Regions from separate parts of the Brevibacillus choshinensis genome, predicted to be linked through region 1. Evidence: riboswitches for the same ligand, from Rfam matches in the RefSeq annotation. Region 1 holds a riboswitch; the other holds the start of a gene.
The links. A riboswitch is a leader RNA that binds a small molecule or an ion and turns the genes downstream of it on or off. The one in region 1 is predicted to bind cobalamin.
Positions count from the first base shown of each region.

Region 2: linked by a shared signal. The riboswitch ahead of JNE38_RS19995 (ABC transporter substrate-binding protein) and the one ahead of cobO (cob(I)yrinic acid a,c-diamide adenosyltransferase) in region 1 are both predicted to bind cobalamin.

Region 1 covers NZ_CP069127.1:1,226,004-1,231,810, reverse strand. The annotation lists gene JNE38_RS06600 (histidine phosphatase family protein) at 1-267, opposite strand, end outside; gene cobS (adenosylcobinamide-GDP ribazoletransferase) at 264-1,001, opposite strand; gene cobU (bifunctional adenosylcobinamide kinase/adenosylcobinamide-phosphate guanylyltransferase) at 998-1,543, opposite strand; gene cobD (threonine-phosphate decarboxylase CobD) at 1,544-2,647, opposite strand; gene cobO (cob(I)yrinic acid a,c-diamide adenosyltransferase) at 2,647-3,195, opposite strand; cobalamin riboswitch at 3,322-3,536, opposite strand; gene JNE38_RS06575 (hypothetical protein) at 3,655-4,695, shown strand; gene JNE38_RS06570 (M15 family metallopeptidase) at 4,900-5,610, shown strand; gene JNE38_RS06565 (ABC transporter substrate-binding protein) at 5,675-5,807, shown strand, end outside.
Region 2 covers NZ_CP069127.1:3,968,253-3,974,059, reverse strand. The annotation lists gene JNE38_RS20015 (SRPBCC family protein) at 2-415, shown strand; gene JNE38_RS20010 (pyridoxamine 5'-phosphate oxidase family protein) at 452-1,030, opposite strand; gene JNE38_RS20005 (phosphotransferase family protein) at 1,184-2,110, shown strand; gene JNE38_RS20000 (MBL fold metallo-hydrolase) at 2,219-3,166, shown strand; cobalamin riboswitch at 3,279-3,434, shown strand; gene JNE38_RS19995 (ABC transporter substrate-binding protein) at 3,648-4,640, shown strand; gene JNE38_RS19990 (FecCD family ABC transporter permease) at 4,642-5,679, shown strand; gene JNE38_RS19985 (ABC transporter ATP-binding protein) at 5,684-5,807, shown strand, end outside.

The DNA of each region.
Region 1 (5,807 bases):
CCAATCCCCAAAGGACAGCTCGCGCAGTGCGGGTACGGTCACCAGCGGGACTTTCCAGCCAGCCGCTAGGGGCTCTGCCGTCTGCACGCAACGCCGCAAATCACTGGAATAGAGCGTAACAGGAGTCTCTCCCACGCGTGCCAACCGTTTTGCCAGCTCGCCGGCCTCACGCAGGCCCGTCTCATTCAAAGCAACATCGCTATGTCCCAAATACCGCTTTTGCCGATTCATATCCGTCTCGCCATGGCGTATCCAAAGCCATCTCATGCCCACCAGCTCCCAGCGAGGACGAGCAGCATGACCGCCTCGCTGCTCTCGATCACCGCTCCATAGCAGTCTCCGTTAAGACCGCCGAGCTTGCCTGCCACCTCGCGTGAAAACCACAGAGCAAACAGCAGCGACACCGCGATCGCAGCCACCGCTGCCCACCCGCCGAGCAGCCAGCCCGCAGCAAGCAAGACGGCGTAACCGAGCCAGATCGACAGGGAGGACAGTCCTTCACTGATGCCCCTCCCGATGCCTTTCTCAGCGGATATGTACGGCCAAAAGCGGATCGCGAGGAGTACATGCGTCCTCGCTGCGAACGGCACGAGGAGCAGCAGTGCCCACTCCAAGCGAGCCAGCTCAGCCAGGGAAGCCGCTTTGAGCAGCAGTAGCAGGATGGCCGCCAGTACCCCCATTGCTCCGACTCGGCTGTCCTTCATGATCGCCAAGACCTGCTCGCGGGGACGACTGCTGCCCAGACCGTCTGCCAGATCCATCCAACCGTCCAGATGAAGGCCACCTGTGATGTACACCCATATCCCGAGCGTCAACACGGCAGCCAGCAGAGGGCTGAACAAGTAAAGGGCTGCTTGGTTAATGGCACATAGCAACAGCCCGATGACAATGCCCACTGCCGGATACCAGTTGACGCTCTTTTTCCATGCCGTCTCCGAAGGCTTTAGCCACGGCACCGGGATTCTCGTAAAAAACGATATCGCATGCCACAGCGCGCTCATCCCTTGATCCTCCAGGGAATTCCGGCCATAATGGCATAGACCGTATCAGCCTGCCGAGCTGTCAGCTGATTGACATCCCCCAGCACATCGGCAAACCAGCGCCCCAGCCTGCTCATCGCGACTCCGCCCAATCCGACCTCGCTGGTGACGGCAATGACGGTTTGGCTTTGTCCAGCTTCGGCCACGCCCGCCAACCATTCTTTCGCATCCCGCACGATTTCCTGTGTAATCGATTCGCTTCTCCATTCTGGCTCCGGCACGCTCATCAACCGGTTGCTCACCCACGTGGAGAGGCAATCGACCAGCACCACCTCATAACCGGCACTGGCGGCACGCACGTCGGCGAGCTGACCAAAAGCCTCGACACATCCCCAATGAGCGGGTCGGCGGGCCTGATGCTTCTCGATCCTCGCCGTCATCTCTTCGTCCCATGCTTCCCCTGTCGCTACGTAGATCACGGAACCGCTCGTCTTCTCGGCCAGTTCCTCCGCAAAGCGGCTTTTTCCGGAGCGTACGCCTCCTGTCACCAGGATCAGACTCACTTACGCCCACCTCCCGTCGCACCAGACATCGCGCAGGGCTTTCACCAGCCGTTCATTTTCCTTTGGACCGCGGACGGCGATCCGCACATCATGCGCAGTCAAGCCCGGATACATGGCACAGCTTCGGATCAGGATTCCTTTTTTGCCGAGGAGCGCTTGCAATTGCTCGGCGGTCTTAGAGGCCGGCGAACGCATCAGCAAAAAGTTCGCTTCCCCCGCCCAGACCTTCCAGCCGAGCTCATCTCGGATAAACCGGGTGAGGTAGTCACGTTCGAAAGCGATCAACTCGCGCGTCTTTTCCTCGTATGACTGCTCTGCAAGGCAAAGCACCCCTGCCCGCAGCGCCAATGCATTGACGCTCCAGCTCACCTGCTTTTCGCGCATGCGGCCGATCACCTCGGGATGTGCGATCGCGTAGCCGAGGCGCAGTCCGGGTATCGCGTACATCTTGGTCATCGATCGCATGAGGATGACGTGCGGAAAGCTTTCTAACCGATCCGCCAATGTAAACTGCCGCTCCTCCTCCACAAAGTCGAGAAAGGCTTCGTCTACGACCAGCCACGTCTTCGTCTGCTCAGCCCAGTCCGCCATTTTCAAGAGCTCATCCTGCTGGTACAAGACGCCTGTCGGATTGTTCGGTGAGCCTACGAAGATCAGATCGGCTTCTTCAAACAATCGATGCAGATCTCCCATATCCGGCTTGTATCCATTCTCTTCCACGCCGTAGCAGCCGACGACTCGTGCGCCGAACTGGGTGGCGAGCTGCGCGTATTCGGAAAAACACGGATAGACCACTCCGACCGTCTGCGGCGCGAGACCGAGAATCGCGATTGCCATCGCTTCTGCCGCTCCATTTGCAGACAGCAGCCATGACTGTGGCAAACCGAGGCGATCAGCCAGAGCCTGACGAAACTCACGGTGCCCAGGGTCCGGATATCTCGTCACTTCTCCGATCGAATCGACCAGCATCTGTCTGACACTCTCCGGCATCCCGAGCGGATTGATGTTGGCGCTGTAATCGAGGAACTCGCCTGGGGCCACGCCAAACCGCTCAGCCGCTGTCAGCAGGTCACCGCCATGCCCGAAGGTTTCCAGCACGCCCATCAGAATTCCACTCCCAACACAGCGGGGATTCCTTCATCGTAGTAGTGCTTGATCGGCTTCATCTCTGTCACCAGATCAGCCATGTCCATGATTTCCTGCTTGGCGCTTCGGCCCGTAATCACGAGGTGAATATGCTTCGGCCTGCTTTGGATCGTCTCCAGCACATCCGCAAGGGGCAGCACGTCATCAATAGGAAAACGGTCGATGGCCAGCGCGTTGTTCAGCTCATCGAAAATGACGACATCGTAGCCGCCGCTGAGCAGCTGTTCCTTCGCATAGTCCCACGCTTCCTTCAAGGCAGCGCGATGCTCTTCCGGCGTCTTGGTCCAGGTAAAGCCAATCCCCTTTTGCACGATCTCAATCCCGATTTTGTCAAAGACGAGCTTTTCCCCGTAGGTACGTTCCGGCGACTTGATGAACTGCACCATCAGCACTTTTTTGCCCCGACCCGTAGCCCGTACAGCGAGCCCGAGTGCAGCCGTTGTTTTTCCCTTGCCGTCTCCTGTATAGACCAGCAGCAATCCTCGTTTGGCGTCTTGTTTATTCATTGTGAATCCTCCCGCAAATCAATAAATAAAAAACGCTTCGTTCTCCCTCAAACATGAAAGGAAAACAAAGCGCGGATGGCAATCAAGCAACGATCCTCACCTCTTCCTTTGACCCGAAGGAAATCAGTGCACACACAAAAACAGGCAGGTCTCCTGGCTCGAGGATCATCACCCCTCTTCTCCTTCCCGCTCCCTATTGGGCAGTGGATGGCTGACGCCGTGAAGATGGGCTCCTCTCTTACAGTGGCGGGACCGCGTTGGCATTTCACCAAACTTCCCTTTTAACCTTGCTCCTGCAAAAGGATTTCGCAGAAACAAGGACCTGTTTGTACTAACGTATTCAATTGACGCTGTCTTCTATGACAAGCACTTGCTTTAATAATAGCAAATGCCTGTGGGGATTCAAGCAAAAGCTGGGAAAATGGTTAGGATATATCTTCCAAATAAGGAGTGAGAAAGTTGGCGGAATCATGTAAGAATCTGTCTCGTATTCGGGCTGTCTGGATGGGATTGCTCATGGTGGCCTTGCTGTTTGCGTACGTGCCGGCACAAGCAGCGGAAAAAATAGAAGTGCCGGTGAAGCTGACGGTGTTATCCGAGGAAGGTGAGCCCAAACTCGATGATGAAATCACCATCGAAGCTGTCACAGAAAAGAAAGGAGACTATTACGAGGCCTTTTTCACAAATGTCAAAGAGTCTGCTGAGACTAAGATCGTAGACGGTCATTATGTTTCGAGAGTGACTTTCCAAGCGGAATACATCGGGGAAAAGACTTTTGACTATTCCATTTCCATGCATGGAGAAGGGCAAGCATGGGTCGGCCACGCATCCGTGACCATCCGCGTCAAAGACAACATGCCTGGAGTCATTCCAAGTGTGGATTCTGGTTTCGTGATCTCCCCGTCTAAGAATCTGATCGTCGGACAAAAAATCAAATTTACCGTGACTACGCCCTACAAAGGGGAAATAACAAAAGAAGGGAATTTTCACTTTTACTCCATGAACTCAGTGGATGACACGCAAAAAGTCGAGCAAGTCCGCACCGTACGCAGAGGAAACTTTTATGTAACGACCGGCTACTTTACGCCGAAAATACCGGGAACGTATATGCCTTTCTTTTTCAATAAGATGCAGGATGAAAAGACAAAAGAAGTATGGGAGGGTATAGGATTCTACAAATTCGAAGTCAAAGAAAACCCCACCATCGCCGTCTCCCTCTCCCCTAACACGGCTTATATGAAAGCAGGGGAAGAAATCTATCTGACTGTCACTTATCCCTTGAACAAGGATTCGGGTTCCTCCGAGCACTACATGTCGTGGAACAATCCGAGCGTAGTCCAGTTCATCGGTACCTACGATGACGACCTTCGCGGATACAAATACATCTACCGCTTCAAGCCCGCGAAAAAGGGAACGTACACCCTCGAAGTCAGCGTCAAGCAAGACTCGAGCGGCCAAATACGAGTAGGCAAAGCAAAAACCAAAATCTACGTTCGTTAGAAAAAAACGATGAAAATGCAAAAAAGCGAGTGCCCCGCAAGCTGTCCACGGCTTGAAGAGGCACTTTTTTCATGTACTCCGACTCATAATTGCAGAAAATTAAATATAATTACAGTTTACTAAAAACCCTTTTTCCGCTACGATATTTCCTAAAGTCGCCCAATTCTTTCAAACAATCAAACCTGCCCAAGGAGGTGAACGAAAATGAACTATCCTCGCATTCCAGCCATACACGATGACCGGACAGCTTTCACGCCTCCTGTGATCGAATGCGGCGAAGCGATGGTCCCTCTCTCTACCTTGTCTCCCAGAATCACAGTCTATCCCGCTTACTACCATCTCGGCTATGCGGGCACCCAGACCGAAGCCTATTTGCGCAAGGGAGCGGCGGACAGACTGGCACTTGCCGCCGAACGGCTTCCAGACGGCTTGCAGCTGGTCGTGTTCGATGGCTGGCGTTCCTATGAAGTACAAGCATCCTTGTACGAAGGATTCCGCCAAGACCTGCTCTCACAAGGCTGGACGGATGAAGAAGCGATTACCCGGGAGCTCAGCAAATTCGTCGCAAAGCCTACGACCGATATTCAAATCCCTTCTCCCCACCTCTCTGGTGGAGCGGTCGACCTGACTATCGCCGGACCAGGCGGCTGGCTGGACATGGGGACGGATTTTGACGATTTTACCGAGTTGGCGATGACCCGCCACTTCGAGGAGCTCGCGGAGCCTACTGAAAAAGATTTGGAGATTCAGAGCAACCGCCGTCTTCTTTACCACGTCATGATCAGCGCCGGATTCACGAACTACTCCCATGAATGGTGGCACTACGAGTACGGTACTCGCTCCTGGGCCCGTCAGACTAACAGCCAGCCGATCTACGGCGGGATTTTGGAAATGAACGAAAAAATTGTTGAATAAGGTCAATATTTGCAATATATTAAAAATTAATTAAATATATTATAGTCTTTGGGGGTCGAATTCATTGAAGCGTCGATGGTCATCTCTCTTCACTTCTTCCCTGCTCGTCCTCTCCCTGATGGTTTCCGCGTGCAGCAGCGCGCCAGCGAACCAGTCCCAGGGTGAGGCCAAGCCAGCGGAAAGCAAACCTGCCGAGG
Region 2 (5,807 bases), 2.7 Mb from region 1:
TATGGAGAAGAAAGCAGTAGGACAAACGGCATCGGTGGGAGTTCAAATCGGAGTGCGAAGAACGCTTTCGCTCTCACCAGAAGATGCCTGGAACAGTCTGATGTCAGAGTCGGGATTGCGACTATGGCTGGGAACGCTCGCCACTGTTTCGATCGAACCTAAGCATTGTTTTGAATCGGCGGAAGGAATTTCGGGTGAGTTGCGCATTGTGAAGCCGTTTCAGCAAATACGTTTGACGTGGAAAAAGAAAGAGTGGCAAAAGCCAAGCACCTTGCAGATACGCTTTTTGAGCAAAACAGCGGGCAAAACGACGATCAGCTTTCACCAAGAGAATCTGAGTGATCTGCGAGTGCGGGAAGAAATGAAGATGCATTGGGAAGCGGTCCTGGAAAAAATAAAAGAAAAGCATGCGTGATGAGCGCATGCCCGTTTTGATATCGCAGATAGGCTGTTAGTCAGCAGCGTCTGATCGCTCGGCAAGACGACGTCCAATCGGAGTCAGCACCCCGTCCATGCTCTGTGCATTTTTCTCGCGATGGTAAGCGAGCAGCCCATCGTCCCCTTTTACTTCTGCCCATTTTTGAAGGGTGTCCCGTTCGCCGGTGTAGGAATAGAACGGAACGGAGTAGCCGCATGAGGTTTTGACAGCATGCAAGGTCACGGCAATAATCTGGCGGGCACCTGGAAGAAGCTCAAAATGGCCAGCCATCTGCTCCCATTCATCCGTGCCAGGGAGTACGACACGGCCTCTCCCGTACAAGCGCAGGATCATGGGCGGCCCTTCAAAAGCCATAAACATCAGGGTAATCCGTCCGTTCTCATCGACATGGGCACTCGTTTCATTTCCGCTTCCCGTCAAGTCGAGATAGGCGACCTCAGTGGGGGACAGGATTCGCAGCACATCATATCCTTTTGGGGACAAATTGACGTGCCCATCCGCATCCAGAGGAGCAGATCCTACAAAAAATATGCGTTGTTTCTGAATGAAGGCTGCGTGTTCAGGCAAAATCTCCGAAAAAAGTTTCCCCAACTCAAACACTCCCTGCCATCGAAATCGTATGGATTCTTTTATAAAAGAAGAGTTCGTCGCAAGCATTGGGTATCCCTTTGTTCTATGAGCCCCATCGTGGCAGCCGGTACATGTATGCATTCACGTGAATCCATCGAAATGAGGGAGAAGGAATTGACGTTTCAGTCTGAAAATAGAGTGCCGGATCGAATCCTCCGATGGGTGACGGATTCTGTCAGTCCATCGGCACAAGTGCATTCCATTACTCGGCTGTACGGCGGAGTATCATCGATCATTCACACGGTCTCCCTTCGAGTGGATGGGGTCGTGAAGGACTATGTTCTCCGCCAGTTTGACAATCAGGAATGGCTGCGTGCCGAACCGGACCTGGCCGTGCATGAAGCAGAGAGCCTACGCTTGGCGGACGGGACAGGCCTGCCGGTGCCACAGTATTTCGCAAGCGACCCGCATGGAGAAAAATGCGGCGTACCCACCGTGCTGATGTCCAAGCTGGAGGGCGCTGTCGTTTTGCAGCCCCAAGACGAAGCTGGTTGGTTAAATGGGCTCGCCAAAGCGCTTGTGCAGATTCATGCCACCCCAGCTGCAGACTTCCCGTGGGCCTACTATTCCTACAACGATGTGCAGAAGCTGGCGACCCCTGATTGGACACGGAATCCCAAGGTGTGGAAAGATGTGATCGAATATGTCAGACGGCCGTTTCCCGAATTCGAGCCTTGTTTTATCCACAGAGATTATCACCCGAATAACGTGCTATGGGACTGTCACGCCGTAAGTGGAGTGGTGGACTGGGTAAATGCCTGCCGTGGACCTGCCGGAATCGATATCGGACATTGCCGGGTCAATCTCGCCCAGTTATTCGATGTTGCGACAGCCGATTCGTTCTTAGCTGCTTATCAAAGCTATGCGGGACCGAGCTTTCACTATGATCCATACTGGGATTTATTATCCTTGACCGACATTCTCTTTGGAGAGCCGCAAGTCTATGCGGGCTGGACAGCGCTCGGGGTCACGGGATTGACCGACGCCTTGATTGCCGAACGGCTGGAAGCGTACGCCAAAAGCCTGTTGAACGAGTGCTGAGGGCCATTCGAGAGCCATTCAAACAAAACCTGGCCGTGTTGTGGTAAAGTGGAAATATTCGAGCAATAGGACAAAGCAAGCACCGATCCAAAGGAGGCAAGATTAGGTATGCAGCAGGCAGAACCACTCGACTTGGGGAACCGCATCCATCTGATCGACGGTCATGACATGGGCTGGAAGGAACGCACAGGTACTTATGTCATCCAAGAAAGGGAATTGACTTTGGTCGAAACTGGCCCCAGTGTGTCTGTTCCCTATATTCGAGAAGGATTAGCGAAGCTGGGCTACACGACGGAGCAAGTCAAATACATCATCGTCACCCACATTCATTTGGACCATGCGGGTGGCGCTGGATTGTTTTTGCGCGATTGTCCGAATGCAGCGATCGTGGTTCATCCAAAGGGAGCGCGACATCTTGTAGACCCGAGCCGCCTCATAGATGGTGCGCGAGCGGTCTACGGAGAACAGTTTGATTCCCTGTTCGAGCCGATCGTGCCCGTTCCACAGAATCGCTTGATTACCAAAGCGGATGGGGAGACCCTCCGTATCGGACCGGATTGCGTGCTGGAATTCATGGATTCTCCCGGGCACGCGAAGCATCATTTCAGCATATACGATCCAGTCAGCAACGGCATGTTTACAGGAGATACGGTAGGTGTGCATTACCCGCAGCTGCGCAGAGACGGGATCGATCTCTTCTTGCCATCTACTTCACCCAACCAGTTTGATCCGGATGAAATGCTTGGCTCCATTGAGCGTTACAGAGCGCGGGACTTAAGCCGCATCTACTTCGGTCACTTCGGCGCGACGGAGAAGGTAGCGGATGTATACAGCCAAATCACCGAGTGGCTCCCGGTATTTGTACGTGAAGGGAAAGAGGTCTTGGCAAAAGGACTCTCGCATGACGATCTGGCCGAGCGGCTTCTGAATCGGGTAAAAGCCAGTTTGCAGTTGCGAAACGTCCCGGAAGATCATGAGGTATACGAGGTCATCTCGCTGGACCTGTCTGTCTGTTCGATGGGGATTGTCGATTATTTGCAAAAGAAAAGCCGCTAGTTTCATGTTCAGGGAAAGAAGGGCCGGCACTCGCAAAGGGGGCATTGGTTCTTCTTTTTTTGAGGAAGGAATGCTAATATGATGGGGGAGTATGAGCAGGTGGACAATTACATAACAGTAGTTGTGAACAGGTGCCTATCGCCCCTTTTGGGGGCAGGGTGAAAAGGGAAGCCGGTGCAAGTCCGGCGCGGTCCCGCCACTGTAAACGGGTTCATGTCGATTTCGATGCCCCGATAGCCAGGAGACCTGCCTGTTTGCTTGCGCGCTGTGTTCCTTCGCGGAAAGGAGCGGCCGGAACGATTGTCTCGTGCAAATGGAAAAGCATGTACGTACGCCATTTGGGACCTGAAACCGACCCTTCGCTTCTGTAGTGGGAGCGAAGGGTTTTTTACATGCGGCGGATTCTTATCCAGTCTGCCAAAGGCCTCGCGTAGCCGAGCTTATCAATGGGCGTACGAGTGAAGAAAGGAAGAAGTAGGGAATGAAAGTGAATCGATTTTGGAAGCTGGCCTTTCCAGTTTTGGCAACCTTGAGTCTGATTGGCTGCAGCAACAGTCAGCCAGCACAGCCTGAGAAACCTGCGGCCGAGCAACAGTCAGCCACGGATACTGCCGCCGGGACTGCAGCTAAACAGACTACCTATCCGCTTACGGTCAAAGACGCAACTGGAAAAGAGGTGACGATCGCCAAAGCACCTTCACGGATCGTCTCCACTTCCCCGGCCGAGACCGAGATCCTGTTTGCCCTCGGCTTGGATGAGCAGATTGCCGGAGTGTCCGATTACGATGATTATCCAGAGGCAGCCAAGTCAAAGCCGAAGGTCGGCGGAGTCGTGAAGCCGAATGAAGAAGCTATCCTGTCGCAGAGCCCTGATCTCGTGATCGGCGGCATCTCCATGGAAAAGCCGGTGGCAGAGAAGCTGAAAACATTAGGCATGCCTGTCTATGTGACCCAGCCGAAAAAAGTGGACGACATTATGGCGAACATTCTGGTGATGGGAACGATTACGAATCGACAAGAGCAAGCGGAGAAATTGGTTGCTCAAATGAAGAACGATATTGCACGGGTGAAAGATGCCGTGAAAAATGTGAAGCCGGAAGACAGAAAAAAGGTGTACCTCGAATTTTCACCGGGTTGGACGGTCGGAAAAGGGGAATTCATGGATGAGCTGATCACCATGGCAGGGGCGACAAACATTGCGGCGGATACCGAAGGGTGGAACCCGATCAGCGAAGAAAAAATCGTCAAGGACGATCCGGATGTGATTCTATACGCCAAAGGCATCACGGATGACAAAACGGGCAAGCAACTGGAAGATATCATAAAAAACCGCAGCGGATGGGAAAAGATGAAGGCGATTCGCGACCAACAGATCTTCGGGATGGATCAAAATACGCTGTCACGCCCAGGTCCACGCATCACAGAAGGACTGATAGAGGTAGCCAAGGCCATTTATCCCGATTTGGTGAAATAGCATGAGGGGAAGACTGATTGCTTGGATAGGGGCGGGCTTCCTGCTGTTGCTCGCATCTGTCATCATCAGCATTTCCCTAGGGGCAGCCAATCTGCCGCTCTCTCAGGTGTGGCTGATTCTGCTGCACCAGATTCCCGGTTTTTCAAACATGGGTGCAGGGAGTTGGCCGGAATCAGCCGAACAGATCGTGATGAAGGTTCGTTTTCCCCGGGTTGTCCTGGCTGTATTGGTCGGAGCGTGTCTGTCCTTGGCTGGAGCAGGGTTTCAGGGAGTCCTGCGCAATTCCTTGGCTGATCCTTACACCATGGGAGTCGCCTCCGGTTCGGCTGTTGGGGCTGCCTTTTTGATTCTGTTTGGACTGCAGATCCCCTTCCTTGGTGAATGGAGCACCCCTGTCTTGGCATTTCTCACTGGCTTTTTCAGCCTCTGGATTGTCATGAGGCTGGCCAACACGCAGGGCAAGCTGCAGACAGAGACATTGCTCTTGTCTGGGGTCGTCGTACAGGCTTTTTTGGGCTCATTGGTATCCTTTATGGTTTCGCTGTCCGATCAGACGGTCAACGAGATCGTGTTCTGGCTGATGGGTAGCCTGTCATTTCGCGGCTGGTCCTTTACCTATGTCCTGCTGCCGTATCTGATCGTCAGTTTCGTCATTTTGATTGCATACTCTCGTGCGCTCAACCTGTTTGCGCTGGGAGAAAGGCAGGCTGCGCATTTGGGCGTGAATGTCGATCGGACGAAGCTGATCGTGCTGGTTGTCTCGACTTTGGTTACGGCTGCTGCGGTATCCATTTCAGGCATCATCGGCTTCGTCGGTCTGGTCGTTCCTCATTTGGTCCGCATGCTGGTGGGGCCGGACTATCGTATCCTGATACCGATGGCGACGATCTTTGGCGGGATTTATGTGCTCTGGGCCGATACGCTTGCGAGAATGCTTCTCGTTCCGACGGAGATACCGCTTGGCGTAGTCACCGCGTTTTTGGGAGCTCCGTTTTTTGCATACTTGCTGAAAAAGAACAAACGAACAGGGGGGAGGTAGCCGGATGATCGAGGTCAAAGCCTTGCACAAGTCTTTTCACGGGAAATCCGTTGTGACAGACGTGAGCTTCGCGGTGGAGCGAGGAGAGTTTTTTGGCATCATCGGACCAAATGGCAGCGGCAAATCGA